One region of the Pantoea vagans genome, then DNA from elsewhere that is predicted to be linked to it. Evidence: predicted binding sites of a transcription regulator. Region 1 holds the regulator's gene; each other region holds the start of a gene.
The links. The regulator Fur, encoded in region 1, represses iron uptake genes when iron is present. The targets are predictions, from matches to a motif close to ATAATAATGAGAACNACTATCAA.
Positions count from the first base shown of each region.

Region 2: a site for Fur is predicted at 2,188-2,210, ahead of fepD (Fe(3+)-siderophore ABC transporter permease). Genes of this name have one in related genera too.
Region 3: a site for Fur is predicted at 1,443-1,465, ahead of fes (enterochelin esterase). Genes of this name have one in related genera too.
Region 4: a site for Fur is predicted at 918-940, ahead of LK04_RS02610 (TonB-dependent hemoglobin/transferrin/lactoferrin family receptor). Genes of this name have one in related genera too.

Region 1 covers NZ_CP011427.1:2,824,719-2,829,446, forward strand. The annotation lists gene pgm (phosphoglucomutase (alpha-D-glucose-1,6-bisphosphate-dependent)) at 1-206, opposite strand, end outside; gene seqA (replication initiation negative regulator SeqA) at 232-771, opposite strand; gene ybfF (esterase) at 1,020-1,784, shown strand; gene ybfE (LexA regulated protein) at 1,953-2,228, shown strand; gene fldA (flavodoxin FldA) at 2,366-2,896, shown strand; gene fur (ferric iron uptake transcriptional regulator) at 3,254-3,703, shown strand; gene LK04_RS13215 (hypothetical protein) at 3,765-4,160, opposite strand; gene glnS (glutamine--tRNA ligase) at 4,397-4,728, opposite strand, start outside.
Region 2 covers NZ_CP011427.1:3,547,795-3,552,522, reverse strand. The annotation lists gene fepB (Fe2+-enterobactin ABC transporter substrate-binding protein) at 1-872, shown strand, start outside; gene entS (enterobactin transporter EntS) at 867-2,117, opposite strand; gene fepD (Fe(3+)-siderophore ABC transporter permease) at 2,257-3,246, shown strand; gene fepG (iron-enterobactin ABC transporter permease) at 3,243-4,226, shown strand; gene LK04_RS16490 (ATP-binding cassette domain-containing protein) at 4,223-4,728, shown strand, end outside.
Region 3 covers NZ_CP011427.1:3,538,943-3,543,670, reverse strand. The annotation lists gene LK04_RS16485 (enterobactin synthase subunit F) at 1-146, opposite strand, end outside; gene fes (enterochelin esterase) at 180-1,391, opposite strand; gene LK04_RS16475 (TonB-dependent siderophore receptor) at 1,653-3,926, shown strand; gene pmrB (two-component system sensor histidine kinase PmrB) at 3,923-4,728, opposite strand, start outside.
Region 4 covers NZ_CP011427.1:546,908-551,635, forward strand. The annotation lists gene LK04_RS02600 (LysR family transcriptional regulator) at 1-468, shown strand, start outside; gene LK04_RS02605 (SelT/SelW/SelH family protein) at 548-838, opposite strand; gene LK04_RS02610 (TonB-dependent hemoglobin/transferrin/lactoferrin family receptor) at 1,069-3,438, shown strand; gene LK04_RS02615 (hemin-degrading factor) at 3,489-4,511, shown strand; gene LK04_RS02620 (heme/hemin ABC transporter substrate-binding protein) at 4,508-4,728, shown strand, end outside.

The DNA.
Region 1 (4,728 bases):
GCGATCGCTTGCGCAATCGCCAGAATGTGCACTTCGTTGAAGCTGTGACGTCCCGCGCTGCCGCGGTGGCCGGAGGTGCCAAATTTCACCGCATGGTCCGGGTTCGCCGCATCTGGCTTCAGGACGTAATACTGCGAGGTTAATTGTGCAACGTTAATCAAATCGCTCTGCTGGGCGGGTTGCCCGGCACGGGGGTGATTGGCCATTGGCGCTTCTCCCTGACGCTTCAGTTTAAATGGTGCCGCGAACTTTCTCTGTCAGTTCCTGAGGGAACTGCATAGCCAGCATGATGTGTTCAACCATGCTGCATTTGCGACCTGTATTGGTATTGGTGATCACCCAGTACGGCGTGCCGGGAACATGCTTCGGCTTAGTATGGGTGCCATTTTGCAACAGCGTGTGCTCATCACCCGCAAAGTAAACGCGCGTGCGGCCCTGCAGCGAGGCAGTAGCATCAGCAAAAGCTGCCGGATCAAGACGATAGAGCGTTGACAGTACCAGCATAAAGCGATTAACCGCCTTATTCTGCTCAGCATACTCATCGGAAAGCAGCAGTTCACGCACGGCACGCACGCGATCCTGAGGACGCGCGTCGTTACGCGCAGGCTGCGCTTCCTTGACTGTCGCACTGGCGGCAGGTGCGGCGGGCGCACTCTGGCCTGCAGTGAACTTCAGCATGCGGCGCAAAATATCGGAGGCGCTTTCACCAATGTGCTGCGTGTGGCTGGCAATATAACGGTAGAGTTCTTCGTCAACTTCAATCGTTTTCATCTTATTCCGTACAATTCTGGCAAATGACAGAACCACGCATTGTTGCAACGGCCTTAGCAAAATCCAGTCGTGCAAAATGTGAGCGGGCTCTAACATAAGGATTATAAAGTTAAATCCGTGGCAGCCGATAGCGCTGGCATCGTTTCAGGGCAAAAGTCGGAATATGCCCTAATGCCTGGCCGGCTGGCTCCTGGACAGGTGAATCCATGATAACCTAAGCCAAGGTCACAACCGTAAGAACTTTAGCCATGATTTTGAACGCCCGTCTGCAAACTGAACAATCTTCGCCTGATGCCACACCGATTCTGTTAATTCATGGCCTTTTTGGCAGCCTCGATAACCTGGGTGTACTGGCACGCGGAGTGCGCGATGCACGCCCAACGCTGCAAGTTGATGTGCGTAACCATGGGTTATCCGAACGCAGCGAGATCATGAATTATGCCGCGATGGCGCAAGACATCGTTGACACACTGGATGCTCACCAGATTGAACGTGCCAGCGTGATTGGCCATTCGATGGGCGGAAAGATCGCCATGGCATTGAGTGCCGTGGCACCGGAACGCATCGAGAAGATGGTGTTGATCGATATCGCCCCGGTTGATTACCAAACGCGCCGTCACGATGAAATCTTTGCCGCGATTCGTGCCGTGACCGCCGCAGGCGTGACGCGTCGGAGTGAAGCCGCAGAAGTGATGCGCCAGTACATCAACGAAGAGGGAGTCATTCAGTTCATCCTGAAATCGTTTGCCGAGGGGGAATGGCGCTTTAATGTCCCTGTCCTGTGGGATAACTACACCACGATTTCTGGTTGGGAAGCCATCCCTGCCTGGCCCCACCCGGCACTGTTTATTCGTGGTGGTGATTCGCCTTATCTGGACAATCAGCATCGCGATGCGCTGCTGCGTCAGTTCCCGCAGGCCCATGCACATGTGATCAGCGGTGCCGGTCACTGGGTGCACGCGGAAAAACCTGATGCGGTTTTGCGCGCGGTTCGTCGCTTTTTTAACCTGTAAAAGCAAAAGCTTGCTGTTAGCGGTTTAGGGTTGGCGTCACGGATGGCGCTGGAGTATGATGTCGCGCTAAAAATTTGCCGCGGATGATTTTTTCGCCGCGGTCGGGCCGATAATGTATAAATCGCGCAGCGCCTTTCCGCCGTTCGCGCCCACTCAGTTTCACAAATCATGGCAAAAGAACAGACAGACCGTACCACGCTCGATCTTTTTGCAGACGAGCGGCGTCCCGGTCGACCAAAAACCAGTCTGCTGACGCGTGACGAACAGTTACGTATCAACAAACGTAACCAGCTCAAGCGCGATAAAGTGCGTGGGCTGCGTCGTGTTGAGCTAAAGATGTCCAGCGAAGCTGTTGACGCACTTAACACCTTGGCCGATCAACAAAACATCAGTCGCAGCGAATTGATTGAACAAATGCTGCTGGCGCAACTCAAACTGTCTTAGCGTGTGCAGACCGCACACAGGAACACAAAGTTAAGGCTTTACACGTTCCGCGCTTTTCACTGGTCTGCTATCATTCGCTTAAATGTGCAGTCAACTGACTTACTTTCACAATCAGGATTTAAGAGGTTATCTAACCCATGGCAATCGTAGGCATTTTCTTCGGCAGCGATACCGGCAACACTGAAAACATTGCAAAAATGATCCAGAAACAACTGGGTAAAGATGTCGCCGAAGTGCATGACATTGCCAAGAGCACCAAAGAAGATCTCGCAGCGTTCGATATCCTGCTGCTGGGCATTCCGACCTGGTATTACGGCGAAGCACAGTGTGACTGGGATGATTTCTTCCCAACCCTGGAAGAGATTGATTTCAATGGCAAACTGGTTGCGCTGTTTGGTTGTGGTGACCAGGAAGATTATGCTGAGTACTTCTGCGACGCAATGGGCACCATTCGTGACATTATTGAGCCAAACGGTGCCGTTATTGTTGGGCACTGGCCAACGGAAGGTTATCACTTCGAAGCTTCGAAGGGCCTGGCAGACGACAAACACTTCCTGGGTCTGGCGATTGACGAAGACCGTCAGCCTGAACTGACCAACGAACGTGTTGATGCATGGGTGAAGCAGATTTTCGATGAGCTGCAACTAAAAGAGATCATCGAAGCCTGATCCCCTTCCCTACCCGATGTGAGCGGTGTCTCACATCGGAACAAAGGAATCTCCTATGAAAAAAATAGCGACGGTTTTTTAACTTTTCCCCGCAAATCTGTAGAATACCCGCAATGGTCATCCGCTTATTCCTCGCTCTTTAGAATGAGGCTGAGTGAAATGGAAACCCAAACCACTACGTTTCTCAATGGCATAAGCGATGTTTATCCTTACAGCTTTTGTTGATTTTACGCGACGCCTTGGTTTTCATTTCACTGCTTGGGTTCTATAATGAGACGCAAATGAGAATATGCGTGACCTAAACATTCAAGGCCTTTGAGCCGTAAGTGACTCGCAAAGTAACAGGACAATATCCGCATGACTGACAACAACTCCGCATTGAAGAAGGCTGGCCTGAAAGTCACTCTCCCAAGATTGAAAATTTTGGAAGTGCTTCAGGGACCAGGACCAGAGTCCCACCATGTCAGTGCGGAAGATTTGTACAAGCGCCTGATTGATATGGGCGAAGAGATTGGTCTGGCAACGGTATATCGCGTTCTTAACCAGTTTGATGACGCAGGTATCGTCACCCGTCATAACTTCGAAGGCGGTAAATCCGTATTCGAACTTACCCAGCAACATCACCACGATCATTTGATCTGCCTGGATTGTGGCAAAGTGATTGAATTTAGCGACGAATCAATTGAAACGCGTCAGCGTGAAATTGCGACTCGCCATGGCATTAAACTCAGCAACCACAGCCTGTACCTTTATGGTCACTGTGCGCTGGGAGACTGCCGCGAAGACGACACGCTCCACGACAAGTAATGACGTGTGCTATGCAATATAAAAAAACCGGTGCTCGTCACCGGTTTTTTTATGCCTGCAATCAGGCAACAAAGGTTTCGTGGAGATAGCGCCAGCGTGGAATGGTGGTGCTGCAGTCCAACACCGCCAGCGAAATGCGAGTCTGGTTAGTCCCGTTCATCATCTGTAATTCACGATACTGAATGGTAATCTCATCGCTTTGCTGAGAAATGATGGCATGTTCGCTGGTGGCGATTCGCATCCCCTCACGCTGACCGTGCAACTGACGAAACAGTGTTTCAGTCGCGTTCAGGTCCAGTTCTTTGCCAAGTGGTGTGACCATTTTGAATTCTGGATGAAAGTGCGACAGAAGCAGTTCCATGCTGTCATCGCTGCCCTCTGCTTGATTGAAAATACGTTCAATCAGCTGATGCAAAACCACCACACTGTGTTTAGCTTCCAACGCGAGACTTGTCATTTTTTTTCCTTTGATAACCCGCAGAGCCCTGTCTGAGAGCGGATAGCCTACCTGAAAAAAAGTTTTTGACACTCGCTAATGGGTTAATTTTACTAAAGTCAGAATTGTCGCAATAACAGCCAACAAGCAGATTTCACGGCCCGCAGCATAAATGGTTGCAGGAGGTGAATTACAGGCAATAAAAAAGGGCGATTGCTCGCCCTTAGATGATCATATTGTGCTATCGACAAACAGGATTACTCGCCGATTTTGGCAAAAGTATCACGTAGCCCGACAGTGCGGTTGAACACCAGTTTACCCGGCTGCGAATAGACGCTATCCGCACAGAAATAGCCTTCACGTTCAAACTGATACGGCGCAGTTACCGAAGCAGTACGCAAACCAGACTCGACAAAGCCCTGTTTGATTTCCAGTGAATTCGGGTTAATGGTGGTCAGGAAGTCCTCTGCCGCTGCCGGATTTGGCACGCTGAACAGACGATCATAAAGACGGAACTCAGCAGGCAGCGCGTGAATCGCTGACACCCAATGAATCACCCCTTTCACCTTGCGACCATCTGCAGGATCTT
Region 2 (4,728 bases), 720 kb from region 1:
CCCTTCAGGGAGCGAATGGTCCCGTGACCATCAGCAAAGCACCGCAGCGCATTGTGTCCACCAGCGTCACTTTGACGGGTTCATTGCTGGCGATTGATGCACCGGTTATTGCCTCCGGCGCGACCGCTCCCAACAGCCGTCTTGCTGACGATCAGGGCTTTTTCCGCCAGTGGGGCGATGTGGCGAAACAGCGCCATCTTAAACGTCTCTATATTGGTGAACCCAGTGCCGAAGCCGTGGCGGCTGAAGCGCCGGATCTGATTCTGGTCAGCGCGACCGGCAACGACTCGGCGATCAAACTTGCCAGCCAGCTTTCCGCTATCGCGCCAACCCTGGTGGTCAATTACGACGACAAAAGTTGGCAGGATGTGGTGACGCTGCTTGGCCAGGCGACCGGCCATGAAGCTCAGGCCGCACAGCGTGTTAAGGCGTTTGACGACCGTGAAGCGGCCTTAAAGAAAGCCATCACGTTGCCGCCGCAACCGGTCTCTGCGATGGTGTGGAACGGCGATGGTCGTGCCGTCAACGTATGGACCGCAGAATCGGCGCAGGGCAAGTTGTTAGAGCAGCTGGGTTTCACCCTCGCCGAACCGCCTGCCTCCGTTCAACAGGGCCACAGCATGGGCCAGCGTAAAGACATCATTCAGTTGTCGGGCGAAAACGTGGGCAGCGGTCTGACGGGCAAGACGTTCCTGCTGTTCGCCGCTGACGAGAAAACCACGCAGTCAGTGCTGAGTAATCCGTTCCTGGCGCAAAATTCAGCGGTGACGCAGAAACAGGTCTTCCCGCTGGGTGTCGATTCGTTCCGTCTGGATTACTACAGCGCCAGCAATCTGCTGGCGCGTCTGGAAAAACTGTTCGTTAAATCATGATGAGGGTTGCGCCAGCTCCGGGGCTGGCGCGTGGTAACGGCGCAACCGCCACATCACCCACCACATCATGATGCCCAGCAGCGCTGCCGTAAAACCAAACACTGCGGCAGCCTGGGGCGGCAGTAACCATGATCCCATCGCACCAATCATTGCCGCGCCAATTGCATCACCGGTGACGTTTTGCGCCGTCCACAGTCCGTTAATACGCCCCAGTAAGTGGTCTGGCGTCAGCACCTGGATCATCGCGTACTGCACAAGACTGTTGATGGCGCTGAAATAACCAAAGGCTACCAGGCACAGCAGCGCCAGCAGTAAGTTGGGCATCAGGCTGAATAATCCCAGGGCGATAAACGCCGCCACTGCACTCCCCAGTACCAGCTGTCCCGGTCGGGCGGCATGCTTGAGTTTGCCACTGGTCAACGCGCCAATCGCGGCTCCGAGGGGCACGGCAGCATAGAGCATACCAAATTGGTTAGCGCTTACTGACCAGTGTGGGGCCAGCGCCGGGTACAGCACGCGTATTGCGCTGGAGAGGGTCACCAGCGCACCAATCAATGCCACCATGCCGACTATCGGGCTGGCAAACAGGAACTGTATGCCTGCAGCGAGTGACTTCAACGGATGTTCACGCGGCTGTGGCGGTGGCGCTAACTGCGGCAGCTTTAGCAGCGTCAGCACGGTTAACAGTGTGCCGAACGCGGCCAAGCCGTAGTTCCACACCACGCCACCGTGCGCGATCACCAGTCCAGCAATCGCAGGCGAGAGAATCGAACCAAAGCGGACCGTCAACATGGTGATCGCCCCAGCCTGCATAATGTTTTCGCGACCCACCAGCGCGGGCGTCGCTGCCAGCAGGGCGGTGACGCCAATGGCGCCGAAGAAGCCATCCCAGAATCCCAGCAGATAAACCGCCATCAGCGACGGCTGCGGTAGCGCGGCATTTATCGCCAGGGCGATGAAACCTAAACCGCAGGTTGAACGGGCAATCAGTATCAGCTTTTTACGTTCGTAACGATCGGCGAGCACGCCACCAGTTAACAGACCGATAAACATGCCCGAGGCGGCCAGCGTCACCGCTAATCCCACCAGCAACGGTGATTGCGTCATGTGCTGAATTTGCACCGGCACTGCGACGGCCAGCATCCCCAATGCAACAATCGAGATAAATCGAGCGATAAACACCGCGCGAAATGCCGCATGGGTTTTCAGCAGGGAGAGATCGATAAAGTGGGAGGATTTGTTCATATGTTCGCCTTTTTGCACCAATTTTCCTCATCGTCCGCGAGGCGAGTCATGGTAACATAGGCGAACGCGAGTAATAACGATAACCATTATCAAATTGCGTTGCGCATGCGACGACGTTGAACAGTGAAGGTTTAGAACGATGCGCCAGTTCCGTGCATTAGCAGGCTCAGGGATTCTGCTCATGCTCCTCATCGCGCTCAGCTTAATGCTGGGGGCCAAATCAATACCGCTTGCCGATGTCTATCATTCGCTGACCTCCAGCTGTAACAGCGCAGAGTGTGTGATTGTGCGCGACGCGCGCTTGCCGCGAACGCTGGCTGGGCTACTCGCAGGGGTGGCGCTTGGGTTGGCGGGGGCCTTGATGCAAAGCCTGACGCGTAATCCATTGGCCGATCCCGGCATTCTTGGGGTGAATGCCGGTGCCGGATTTGCCGTGGTGATTGGCATTGCGCTGTTTGGCGCCGATTCGCCGCTCGACTGGCTCGGATTTGCGTTTGCCGGCGCGTTACTGGCCTCGCTGCTGGTGGCGATGACCGGTGCGATTGGCGGTGGCCGCGTCAACCCAGTGCGCCTGACGTTAGCCGGCGTGGCGCTGGGCGCGGTGCTGGATGGCCTGACATCGGGCCTGTCGCTCCTCAATCCTGATATTTATGACCATCTGCGTTTCTGGCACAGCGGCTCACTGGATATTCGCAACTTTGAGGTGCTGCGCACCTTGTTTCCGGCGGTGCTCATCGGAAGCGTGATAGCGTTTTGCCTGTCGCAGGCGCTGAACAGTTTGAGCATGGGCGGCGATATGGCAACGGCGCTCGGAACGCGCGTGGCGCGTACGCAGCTGCTGGGGTTGCTGGCTATCGCCCTCCTGTGTGGAGCGGCAACGGCAGCGGTGGGCCCGATTGCTTTTATCGGTCTGATGACACCGCATTTTGCACGCTGGCTGGTGGGTAACGATCACCGCTGGATGCTGCCGGCCACCGCGATCATCACCCCGATTCTGCTGCTGGCGGCGGATATTCTGGGCCGCCTGCTGGTTGCAGGTGAACTGCGTGTCTCAATTGTCACCGCGATGCTGGGCGCTCCCGTGCTGATTGTGCTGGTACGTCGTCAACTCGGTCGAGGTGGCCTATGACGCGCCGTGTTCTGCTGCACACCACATGGCTGACCTTGACCTGCTTGCTGCTGGCTTATCTGGCAATGACGCGCGGCGCATTGCCGATTGGCGCAGAACAGTTCTGGCAGGTGCTGCTGGGGGAAGGGGCCAGTAACGTTAAGCTGATCGTGCTGGAGTGGCGACTGCCGCGCGTGCTGATGGCGCTGCTGATTGGCGCAGCCCTCGGGGTGAGCGGCGCCATTTTCCAGTCTCTACTGCGCAATCCCCTCGGCAGCCCGGATATTCTGGGCTTTAACACCGGTGCCTACAGCGGCGTATTGGTGGCATTGGTGCTGTTCAATCAGGGCATCGCGGCCATGACCGGTGCCGCGCTGGTGGGCGGGGTCGGAACCGCGGCGCTGGTGTACCTGTTTGCCTGGCGCAACGGTGTTGAAACCTTCCGCCTGATTATTGTTGGCATTAGCGTGCGCGCGTTACTGATGGCGCTCAATGCCTGGCTTATTATCAGTGCCTCACTGGAATCGGCGCTGAGTGCCGGTTTATGGAGCGCAGGATCGCTGAACGGCATCACCTGGGCAAAAACCCCGCCGGTGATTGCGGTGCTGTTGTTGTCTCTGTTGTTGATGGCGTTGCTGACGCGGCGGATGCGCCTGCTGGAGATGGGCGATGACACAGCCAGCGCCCTCGGCGTGCCCGTCGAGCGCAGCCGCATGTGGTTGATGCTGATTGGCGTGGTGTTGACGGCAGCGTCAACGGCGCTGGTGGGGCCGATCTCCTTTGTGGCGTTACTGGCCCCGCAGATTGCACGCCGACTGGGCGGCGGTGAGAAAGGTGCTTTGCTGCTGGCATCACTGTGTGGGGCATTGCTGCTGATTGCCGCAGATTTTGCCGCACAGCATCTGTTCCTGCCTTATCAATTACCGGTTGGCGTGATCACCGTCAGCCTGGGTGGACTCTATCTGATTGCGTTACTGGTGCGGGAGGCGCGACGCCAATGATCGATATTCCTTCACGTCTGTATGGCGAAGGCCTGACGCTCGGTTATGACAAAAAAGTGGTGGCGGAAAATTTGTCGGTGGCGATCCCGGAAGGGGAGCTGACGGTGATTATCGGCCCCAATGCCTGTGGTAAATCGACGTTATTACGCACCTTAAGCCGTCTCAATGCTCCGCTAAAAGGCGAAGTGTTTTTAGATGGTGAGGCGATTGCGCGCTACCCCACCAAAGAGGTGGCACGACGGTTAGGGCTGCTGCCGCAGAGTTCCAATGCGCCTGCGGGTATCAGTGTCACGGAATTGGTGGCGCGCGGACGCTATCCGCACCAACCGCTGTTTGGTCGCTGGCGGACCGAGGATGAAGAGGCGGTACAGCAGGCGATGCGCGCCACCGGCGTCGCCGATCTGGCGCAGCAGCCGGTGGATACGCTATCCGGTGGTCAGCGCCAGCGCGTGTGGATTGCCATGGTGCTGGCACAGCAGACGCCACTGCTGTTGCTGGACGA
Region 3 (4,728 bases), 710 kb from region 1:
GCACCCTGTAATTCAACAAAGTGCGCCACGGCATAGGCGTTGTGGTGTTGGGTCAGCTGATCGGCAATCCAGATGCCGGGCTGTGCCGCCACCAGCGGCAGAGTGTGTTGGTCAGTCATGGTTTTGTTCATCAGAGATTCAGACATCGTTGCTCCGGTTTGCGTCCTGAGTGAGGAAATTTAAGTCGGATTGCGCCACAGAGCTTGCAGACCGTCGAGCAGCCCACCGCGCCAACATAGCGCGTCGTGACCACCCTCAACCGGTTGGTAATTCACCTGGTAACCGGCAGCAGTAAGTTGTTGTTCTAATTGTTGATTGGCTTGCAGAATCAGGCCTTCTCGTTTGCCGGCTTCCAGCCAGAAACGCAGCGGGTATTGAGGCGCTAAGCCGCCATCTAATGCCTGTAACAGCCAGCCGTGCGGATTGCCACGTTCCGGCCACCAGAACGACCCGGAGAGGCTCAGCGCGTTGCCGAAAGTCTCCGGGAAATGCAGGGCGGCGAAAACCGATGCCAGCCCACCGAAGCTTTGTCCGGCCACCAGCGTGCTGTCTGCCTGCTGGCGATACGGCGCCCATGCCGCGACCTGTGGCAGTAACTCCTGCTGCATGGCCTGCCAGAATTGCGGGTTGCAGGGCAATTCCCGGCTGCGGTGTTCGCGGTCAATGATGTCGATAAACAGATAGACCGCGGCGGGTAGTTTGCCGCTGTCCGTGAGCTGTTGCAGCGGGCCAGCAATCGGCATTTGGTTAGCCCAGAATTGCCCATCCAGCAGGATCGCCAGCGGGCGCTGTGCGGGATCTGACGCGCCGGTGGTGTAAATCCAGACCTTACGGCTGTTGCCTAACAGAGCGCTATCCCACTGATATTGCTGCAGAGATATCTCAGGCGCGCTGCCATCGTCCACCGCTTGCCAGATTTGCTGATTAGGTGCCTGCGGCAAGTGCAGCGGAGAAACGCCCATTCCGCGTCCACCCGCCCAGCCACGCAGTTTATTCAGCGGATCGGCCTTTGCCGTGTGGAATTTTTCACGCCACCAGTTGCGCAGGTTGTACATGTCGGCTTCGCCGGAGAAATCCGTGGCATGCTCATCGGGCATCAGGCAGTAGCTGCCGCGCCAGTTTGCTGGAAGGGTGGTTTGCCAGTACCACACATCCGTGTCTGTCACGCGTACCAGTGATTGCGGTGGTCGCTTTTGGTGATGATCGGTCACGCCGGTGATGTTGATCCACACGCGCTGGGTCCCCGATGCTTTTTCACTGCCTTGCGGGTCGCGCCAGAAGAAGGTCACCAGACAGGTGCCATCCGGTTGTGGCTCGATACGTGGAATACCTTGAGATTGTTGCTCCTGCCACCAGGCTTCGCTACCGGTTACATCATTTCGCCAGGTCATAGGGGCTGCCAGTTACTGTGTAGGGGAAGATTTACATAAGATTAATAATTAATACTATTGATAACTATTTGCATTTGCAATAGGGTGTTTCCGCTCAAAAAGAGCACGCGCGTTCCGCCTGGCTCTTTCCTTCCTGGAAGGTTATGCCACGGATAGCACTGCCAGGACTGGAACTCGGCGCGATTAGGACAGGGATATTCTCACCGGCTCGCCAGCCAAGCATCCAACGATGTTGCTACTGGCCATCCAGGAATGAAAAAAATGACGCGTTACTCAAAACTATCATTAGCTATTTTGATTGAACTGGGGCTCAGCGCCTCACTGCTCTCCGGCAGCGCCTGGGCAGCAGACACTTCCAGCAAGACGACCAGCAGCCAATCTACCGCCGACGCCGAATCCATGAACGGCGGCACCTTAATGGTGACGGCCCAGCAGCAAAACCTGCAGGCACCCGGCGTGTCGACCATCACCGCCGATGAAATTAAAAAGCATCCCCCGGCGCGTGATGTTTCAGAAATCATTCGTACCATGCCAGGCGTGAACCTCACCGGTAACTCCACCAGCGGCCAGCGCGGTAACAATCGTCAGATTGATATTCGCGGCATGGGCCCGGAAAACACCCTGATTATGGTGGATGGCATGCCGATCACCAGCCGCAACTCGGTGCGTTTAGGCTGGCGTGGCGAGCGTGATACGCGCGGTGACACCAACTGGGTGCCACCGGAGATGATCGACCACATTGACGTGATTCGCGGTCCGGCTGCGGTGCGCTACGGTAACGGCGCTGCGGGTGGCGTGGTGAATATCATCACCAAAAAAAATAACGACCAGCAGTGGCACGGCTCCTGGAATACCTACCTCAATGCGCCGGAACATAAATCGGAAGGGTCAACCAAGCGCACTAACTTCAGCCTTGAAGGGCCGCTGGGTGACGATGTTAACTTCCGTCTGTACGGTGGCTTAGCCAAAACTCAGGCCGATGCCTACGATATCAACGAAGGCCACGCTGCCGATCGTACCGGTTCGTATGCGGGTAGCTATCCATCGGGCCGTGAAGGGTCGGTGAACAAAGATATCAACGCCTTGCTGAGCTGGACGTTTGCTCCGATGCAAACCCTGGAGCTGCAAGCGGGTTATAGCCGTCAGGGCAACCTGTACGCGGGCGATACCCAAAACACTAACACCAGCGCGCTGGTGAAGAGCCTGTACGGCGATGAAACCAACCGCCTGTATCGTCAGAATATCTCGCTGAAATGGACGGGTGCGTGGGATAACGGTGTCAGCACCAATACCTATGCGCGTTACGAGAAAACCCGTAACACCCGCATTAACGAAGGTCTGGCGGGCGGCACCGAGGGCATCTTCTCTAACGATGGTTTCAATACCATTCAGTTAGACGACATCTTGCTGCACAGTGAAGTCAGCATTCCATTCGAGTGGTTGATTAATCAGACTGCCACGCTGGGTACCGAATGGAACCAGCAAAGCATGAAAGATCCTTCTTCCACCACTCAGGCAGCGAGCTATGGCTCCGTGCCGGGCGTGTCGAATACCGGCCGTAGCCCATATTCGCAGGCGGAAATCTTCTCGCTGTTTGCAGAAGACAACATGGAGCTGACTGACAGCACCATGCTGACGCCAAGCCTGCGCTTCGATCATCACTCGATCGTCGGCAATAACTGGAGCCCGTCTCTGAACCTGTCGCAAGGTTTAGGTGATGACTTCACGCTGAAGATGGGTGCTGGCCTGGCGTACAAAGCGCCAAGCTTGTACCAGACCAACCCGAACTACCTGCTATACAGCAACGGTCAGGGTTGTGCAGCCAGTACCGGTGCCTGTTATTTGCAGGGTAACCCAGACCTGAAAGCCGAAAACAGTTTCAACAAAGAGATTGGGCTGGAGTGGAAACACGAGGGTTATCAGGCCGGTCTGACCTGGTTCCGTAACGATTACCGCAACAAGATTGAAGCGGGTTACGCGCCAGTGGGTAAAGCCTCGAACGGCACCACAGATATCTACAAGTGGGAAAACGTGCCGAAAGCGGTGGTCGAAGGGCTGGAAGGTACCGTTAACGTGCCGTTCTCTGATAGCGTGATGTGGAATAACAACTTCACCTACATGCTGCAGAGTAAAAACAAGGAAACCGGCGATCGTCTGTCGGTGATCCCGGAATACACCCTGAACTCGACGCTGAGCTGGCAAGCCACGCAGGATCTGTCGCTGCAAACCACCCTGACCTGGTACGGTACGCAGACGCCGAAGAAGTATGACTACAAAGGCCAACCGGTGACGGGCAGTGCAACCGATAAAGTCGCGCCTTACTCGATTATCGGCTTGAGCGGCACTTACGATATCAACAAGTACGCCAGCGTAACCTTGGGTATCGACAACCTGTTTGATAAGCGTCACTTCCGCGAAGGTAATGCGCAAACCACCGGTAACGCCACCACAGGCGCTTACCTGTACGGTGCGGGTGCCAATACCTACAACGAATCAGGCCGAACCTATTACGTCGGCCTGAATACCCACTTCTAAAGCAGTTGATGCGGTAAATAGCAGCGGGCAATCAGCCCGCTGCTGTCTTGACGATTCACCAGTTCCAGTCTGCCACGGTGCATCTGCACGATGCGCAACACAATATTCAGGCCCAGGCCGCTGCCGCCATAGCGCTGGTCGCGACGACGAAATGCCTGCGTCAACTCTTCCGCCGCATCGGCATCAATACCCGGCCCCTGATCCCAGACTTCGATAATCACCTGCTGCTTGTCTTGCTGCATTTTCACCTTAACCTCGCTGCCCTCCGGGCTGTAGCGCGAAGCGTTTTCCAGCAGGTTACGCAACATCAGGCGCAGCAACACGGCTTCTCCCTGCTGCGGAATATCTTTGCCTTGCGGCCAGAGCAGATTTTGCTGGCGCTGCTCATACAGCTCGGCCATTTCGGGTTGCAGCGGCTGCATAATGTCCTTTTGCCACTGCAACTGTTGATAGTGGCCACCGGCCAGCGCCTGTCCGGCGCGTGACAGCATCAGCAACTGTTCAACGGTGTGCATCAGTTGGTCGATGCGCTCAATCAGCATGTCACTTTGTGGCACCTTCTGCTGATGCAACAACTCCAGATGGAGGCGTAAACCCGCCAGGGGCGTGCGCAGTTCATGTGCGGCATCGGCGGTAAACAGCCGCTCCTGCTGGAGCGTGTGATCCAGCCGTGAGAACAGCTGATTGATCGATGAGGTCACCGCAACGATCTCATCCATCTCGGAATAGATGGGCAGCGGAGTGAGATTATCGGCAGAGCGATGGGCGAGACTGTCCTGCAGCAAACGCAGCGGGCGAATAA
Region 4 (4,728 bases), 2.0 Mb from region 1:
CACAGTGTGGATATCGCTCTGATGCAGATACCTCAAGACCGTCACCCCTGGTTTGTACGCGAGTTGCAACCCATCGATACCATTACCGTGGTTTCAGCACATTACAGCGCCATGCTGGCGGGAAAAACCCTCAATTTCGCCGATCTCAGCGGTATCCCACTGATTCTCTTGCACCGCATTGGCGGTGAAGGCACTTATGAGATGCTGCGTAATAAGCTGTTCAGCAGCCTCAGTCAGGTCAATATCAGCATCAAGGTGTCGGAACCTCGGCTGGTGCTGGAGATGATGGAGCAGGGTTTTGAAGGAGCGGCGTTTATGCCACGCTCAGAGTTTGTGCCCAGCCAGCAAGGTAAATACATGGTATGCCCGCTGGCGGAATCATTCGCTATCTATCATCCTGCGATTGTGACGCTGAGTACTGCGCAGGATCGTCTGTTATGGCCGCAGAAACATGAGGCCGAGGGTTAATTAGCTGCGGTCGCCATTAATGGCGACACCTACAAATGTGTGCTGCGGAATGTAGTGTGCGCATTTATGCGCACCTCGATTAGCCAGGCTTCTTCTTATCCACATGTCCCAGCTCGCGGTCGGGCCAGCAGAAATCGCGCACGCGCTGCTTCAGCGCCGCCGCATCCGGGAATCCGCCTTCCTGCTTACGCTCCCAAATCACCTGACCATCGATACTGATTTCAGACACACCACCAGTACCCGGTTTTAACGTCACTGCGCTTAAGTCTTCAGCAAAAGTATGTAACAACTCCTGCGCCATCCACGCCGATCGCAGCAGCCAGTTGCACTGAGTGCAGTAGTAAATGGTCACAGCCGGTTTTTGCGACATAACATGCCTCTTCTTAATTATTGATTATAAACAAGTTAACAAATTGTGCGGTCTAAGATACATCTTAGTGTAAAGTTTATTGATAATGATTACCAATTGCATTACATTCCTGACGAAATTATTTATTACATAAAATAAGTCCACACATTTTACGGTTTTTTAACGCATATCGCGTTTTTTTGGCGGCAATCCAGTGAGCGAATACTAACAATTAACCAGGTATTTCGCGCATGTCTTCACTCTTTCAGGGAATGACCCAGCAACGTCTGTTTAAAGTTGCCATTTTGTCTTCCGCTATACACGCCGTTTGCAGCTATGCCGCCAGCGACAACACGACACTTGCCCTATCTTCTGATAAAACCACGGCTGCTGAACCCGTTATGACGGTAACAGCGCCGAAACTGGAAAAACAGGCCGGAAGCAAAAGCACCATTACCGCCGCTGATATGCAGCGCGATGGTGGCAACGATTTCGGTACCATCATGCGTTACGAACCGGGCGTCACCGCGACTGGTGCGAGCGGTGGATCTTCAGCGGGTAAAAGCGGCTTCGACCGCGCAGGTTACACCGGCTATAACATCCGTGGTCTGGAGAGCAACCGTGTCGATATCAACGTCGATGGGGTTTCGCTGCCGGATGCCACAGGACGTAGCTATGTCAGCCGCGCCGGTTTAGATACCTTTGGCATTGGCCGTGACTACATCGATCCTTACATGTTTGGTCGCGTGGATATCGATAAAGGCGCCACCTCCGTTGATCAAGCGAATACCGCTATCGGCGGCGCAGTGTCATTCCGTAACAAGACACCAGATGACCACCTGCGCCCAGGCAAAGAAACCTACTTTGGTTATCAGAGTGATTTCGACTCTTCCAACCGTAGCTGGCATAACGGCATCACCGCTGCAGCGGGCGATCAGGAGCTGCGCGGCATCTTTGTTTACAGCCGCCGCGATGGTCAGGAAACGCAGAATAACGATGCCAGCCGTGGCGCTTATCCCGCCAATTGGCACTCTGACGCACTGCTGGGCAGCGTGGTGTGGGAGCCAAATGACGCGCACAAAATCACCGGTACCGCAGACTTCTACCACAAAACCAATCATACCCATTACGACAGCTGGGATACCTCCGGCAATACCGTTTATGGCACCGCGCAGCAGCAGAGCGATACCCGTCGCTTTGGCTTGAGCCTGGCGGACGAATACACGCCGTATAACGATTTCATCGACAGCCTGAATACGCGTATCTATTGGCAGCACACCGAAGCGCATGACAACACCTACATGCCTTCCAGCGCGTCAGCCTATGAAACGGTTTATTCGGACTACAATACCGACAGCTATGGCTTCGAAACGCGTCTGGCGAAAACCCTGGGCCGCCATGAAATCAGTGCGGGCCTGAATGGTCGTTTGGAAGATACCGAACGTCCATTCCGTCAATCGCCAACGCCAAGTACTTTCAGTGTGATCATGCAGCCAGAAGCGGACAGCCGCAGCTACACGCTGGGCGGTTTCGTGCAGGATAAGATCAACTTTGATCTGGATAGCCACAATCTGTCGGTGATCCCTGGCGTGCGCGTTGCGTACCAGAATACCAAACCGCAGAACCTCAGCAGCCTGACCACCGGCAGTACCGTACTGACCGAATCAGAAGTGGAAACGCTGTACGGCTCGGGCAACAGTGATACTCAGGTATTGCCGTCACTGGCATTCCAGTACGAGCTGACGCCAAACCTGATGACCTACCTGCAATACAAGCGTGGCGCGCAGTTCCCGAACGCCAGCCAGCTGTATGGTTCATGGAACCTTGGTTCCAGCTACGCGGGCAGCCAGCAGTACGCGCTGATCGGTAATCCGGATCTGAAAACTGAAACCAGTAACAACTTCGAATGGGGCCTGAAAGGGCAGCCGACTGAAGGCGTGGTAATGAACACGGCGGTTTACTATAACGCCTATAAAAACTTCATTGCATACAACCGTTACATGCGTTCGAGCAACCCGGAGAAATTCACCAACGTTCCGAGCAACATCTACACCACTTATCAGGCAGAGAACCGCGATAAAGCCTATATCTATGGTGCAGAGCTGAGTGGAAAAGTGAACTTCGGTACCTGGTTCGAGGAAGTGCAGGGCCTGAGCGCGCGCTTCGCCTTTAGCTATAACGAAGGTAAATCGAAGTCCAGCTACCTCGGCGACCGCTATGTCGATCTGGAAAGCGTACCACCAATGAAAGCGGTACTGGGTCTGGGTTGGGATGCACCACAGAATGAATACGGTGCAGCAGTTACCGCGACCTTCGTGAAAGGTAAAAAAGCCACCGCGACCAATCGCCAGAGCTATACCAACACCGGAACTGCACTGACGGATTCCACCACCGATTACGAACGTGTGCCAGGCTACGGCATGGTTGATCTGACGGCGTACTGGCAGGTGATGAAGAACGTCAAGCTGAGCGGTGGCGTGTACAACCTGACAGATCGCAAATATTGGGATTACCTGAGCAGCCGCGAAATGACCAGCGATACTGCGCAAGATCGTAATGATATCGCGCTGGCAACTCAGCCAGGCCGCACCTTCCAGCTCGGTGTGAACGTCGACTTCTAATCACTTTTTCGCCCTGCGTTCGCGCAGGGCCTTTTCATGGAGCAAGAGCAATGAACCCACGTTACGATCACTACCTCGCACTGAAAGGCGAACATCCGAAAAAGTATGCCCGCGATCTGGCGGCATTAATGGGCATTGGCGAAGCGCAGCTGTGTGAAGCGCGCGTCGGCCAGGATGCACAAGCGTTAAAAGCGGATTTCCCGGCGTTGCTGAAAGCGCTGGAAGCTGTTGGCGAAACCAAAAGCATCACCCGCAACGAATATGCGGTGCATGAGCAGGTAGGGAAATATGAAAACCTGCATCTCGGCGAACATGCCGGGCTGATTCTTAACCCGCGCGCGCTGGATCAACGTCTGTTCCCGGCACAATGGCACAGCGCTTTCTTCCTGCGTGAGCAGACCGCGCGCGGTGAGCGTCAAAGCATTCAGATCTTTGACCGCCACGCCGATGCGGTGCTGAAAATCTACACCACGGATAACACCAACATGGCGGCATGGGATGCGTTGATCGCCGAATTCAGCATCGAAGCGGCTGCGCCACTTGATCCGCAACCTGCGGCTGCGCCGGAATATAGCCACGCTATTGATGCCGGAAAAGTGGAAGCTGAATGGCGCGCCATTACCGATGTGCATCAGTTCTTTGGCTTACTGAAGCGTCACAATATTTCGCGCCAGCAGGCGTTCCGCGCGGTGCCTGACGACTTGGCGCGCCAGGTGAGTAATGATTCACTGGCCCAGTTGCTGGATCAGGCGCAGCAGGATGGTAACGAAATCATGATCTTTATCGGCAATCGCGGTTGCACGCAGATCTTCACCGGTGCGGTGGAGAAGCTGATGCCGATGGACAACTGGGTCAACATTTTCAACCCAACTTTCACCCTGCATCTGATGGCGGATCACATCGCCGAAAGCTGGGTCACGCGCAAACCGAGCGGTGATGGCTTCGTTACCAGTCTCGAACTCTTCGCTGCTGACGGTACGCAGATCGCGCAGCTTTATGGTCAACGCAGCGAAGGCACACCTGAGCAGGCGCGCTGGCGTGAGCAGGTCACCGCATTAGGAGCAACGGCATGAAACGTTTGACGCTGTTACTGCTGGGCGCGCTGGCACTGCCGACATGGGCCGCCGAGCGGGTGATTTCGATTGGCGGGGACGTCACGCAAATCATTTATGCGCTCGATGGGCAGGCTGATCTGGTGGCACGCGACAGCACCAGCCAGCATCCGGCGCAGGCCAATAAGCTGCCGGATATTGGCTATATGCGTCAACTCAACGCCGAAGGCATTCTGGC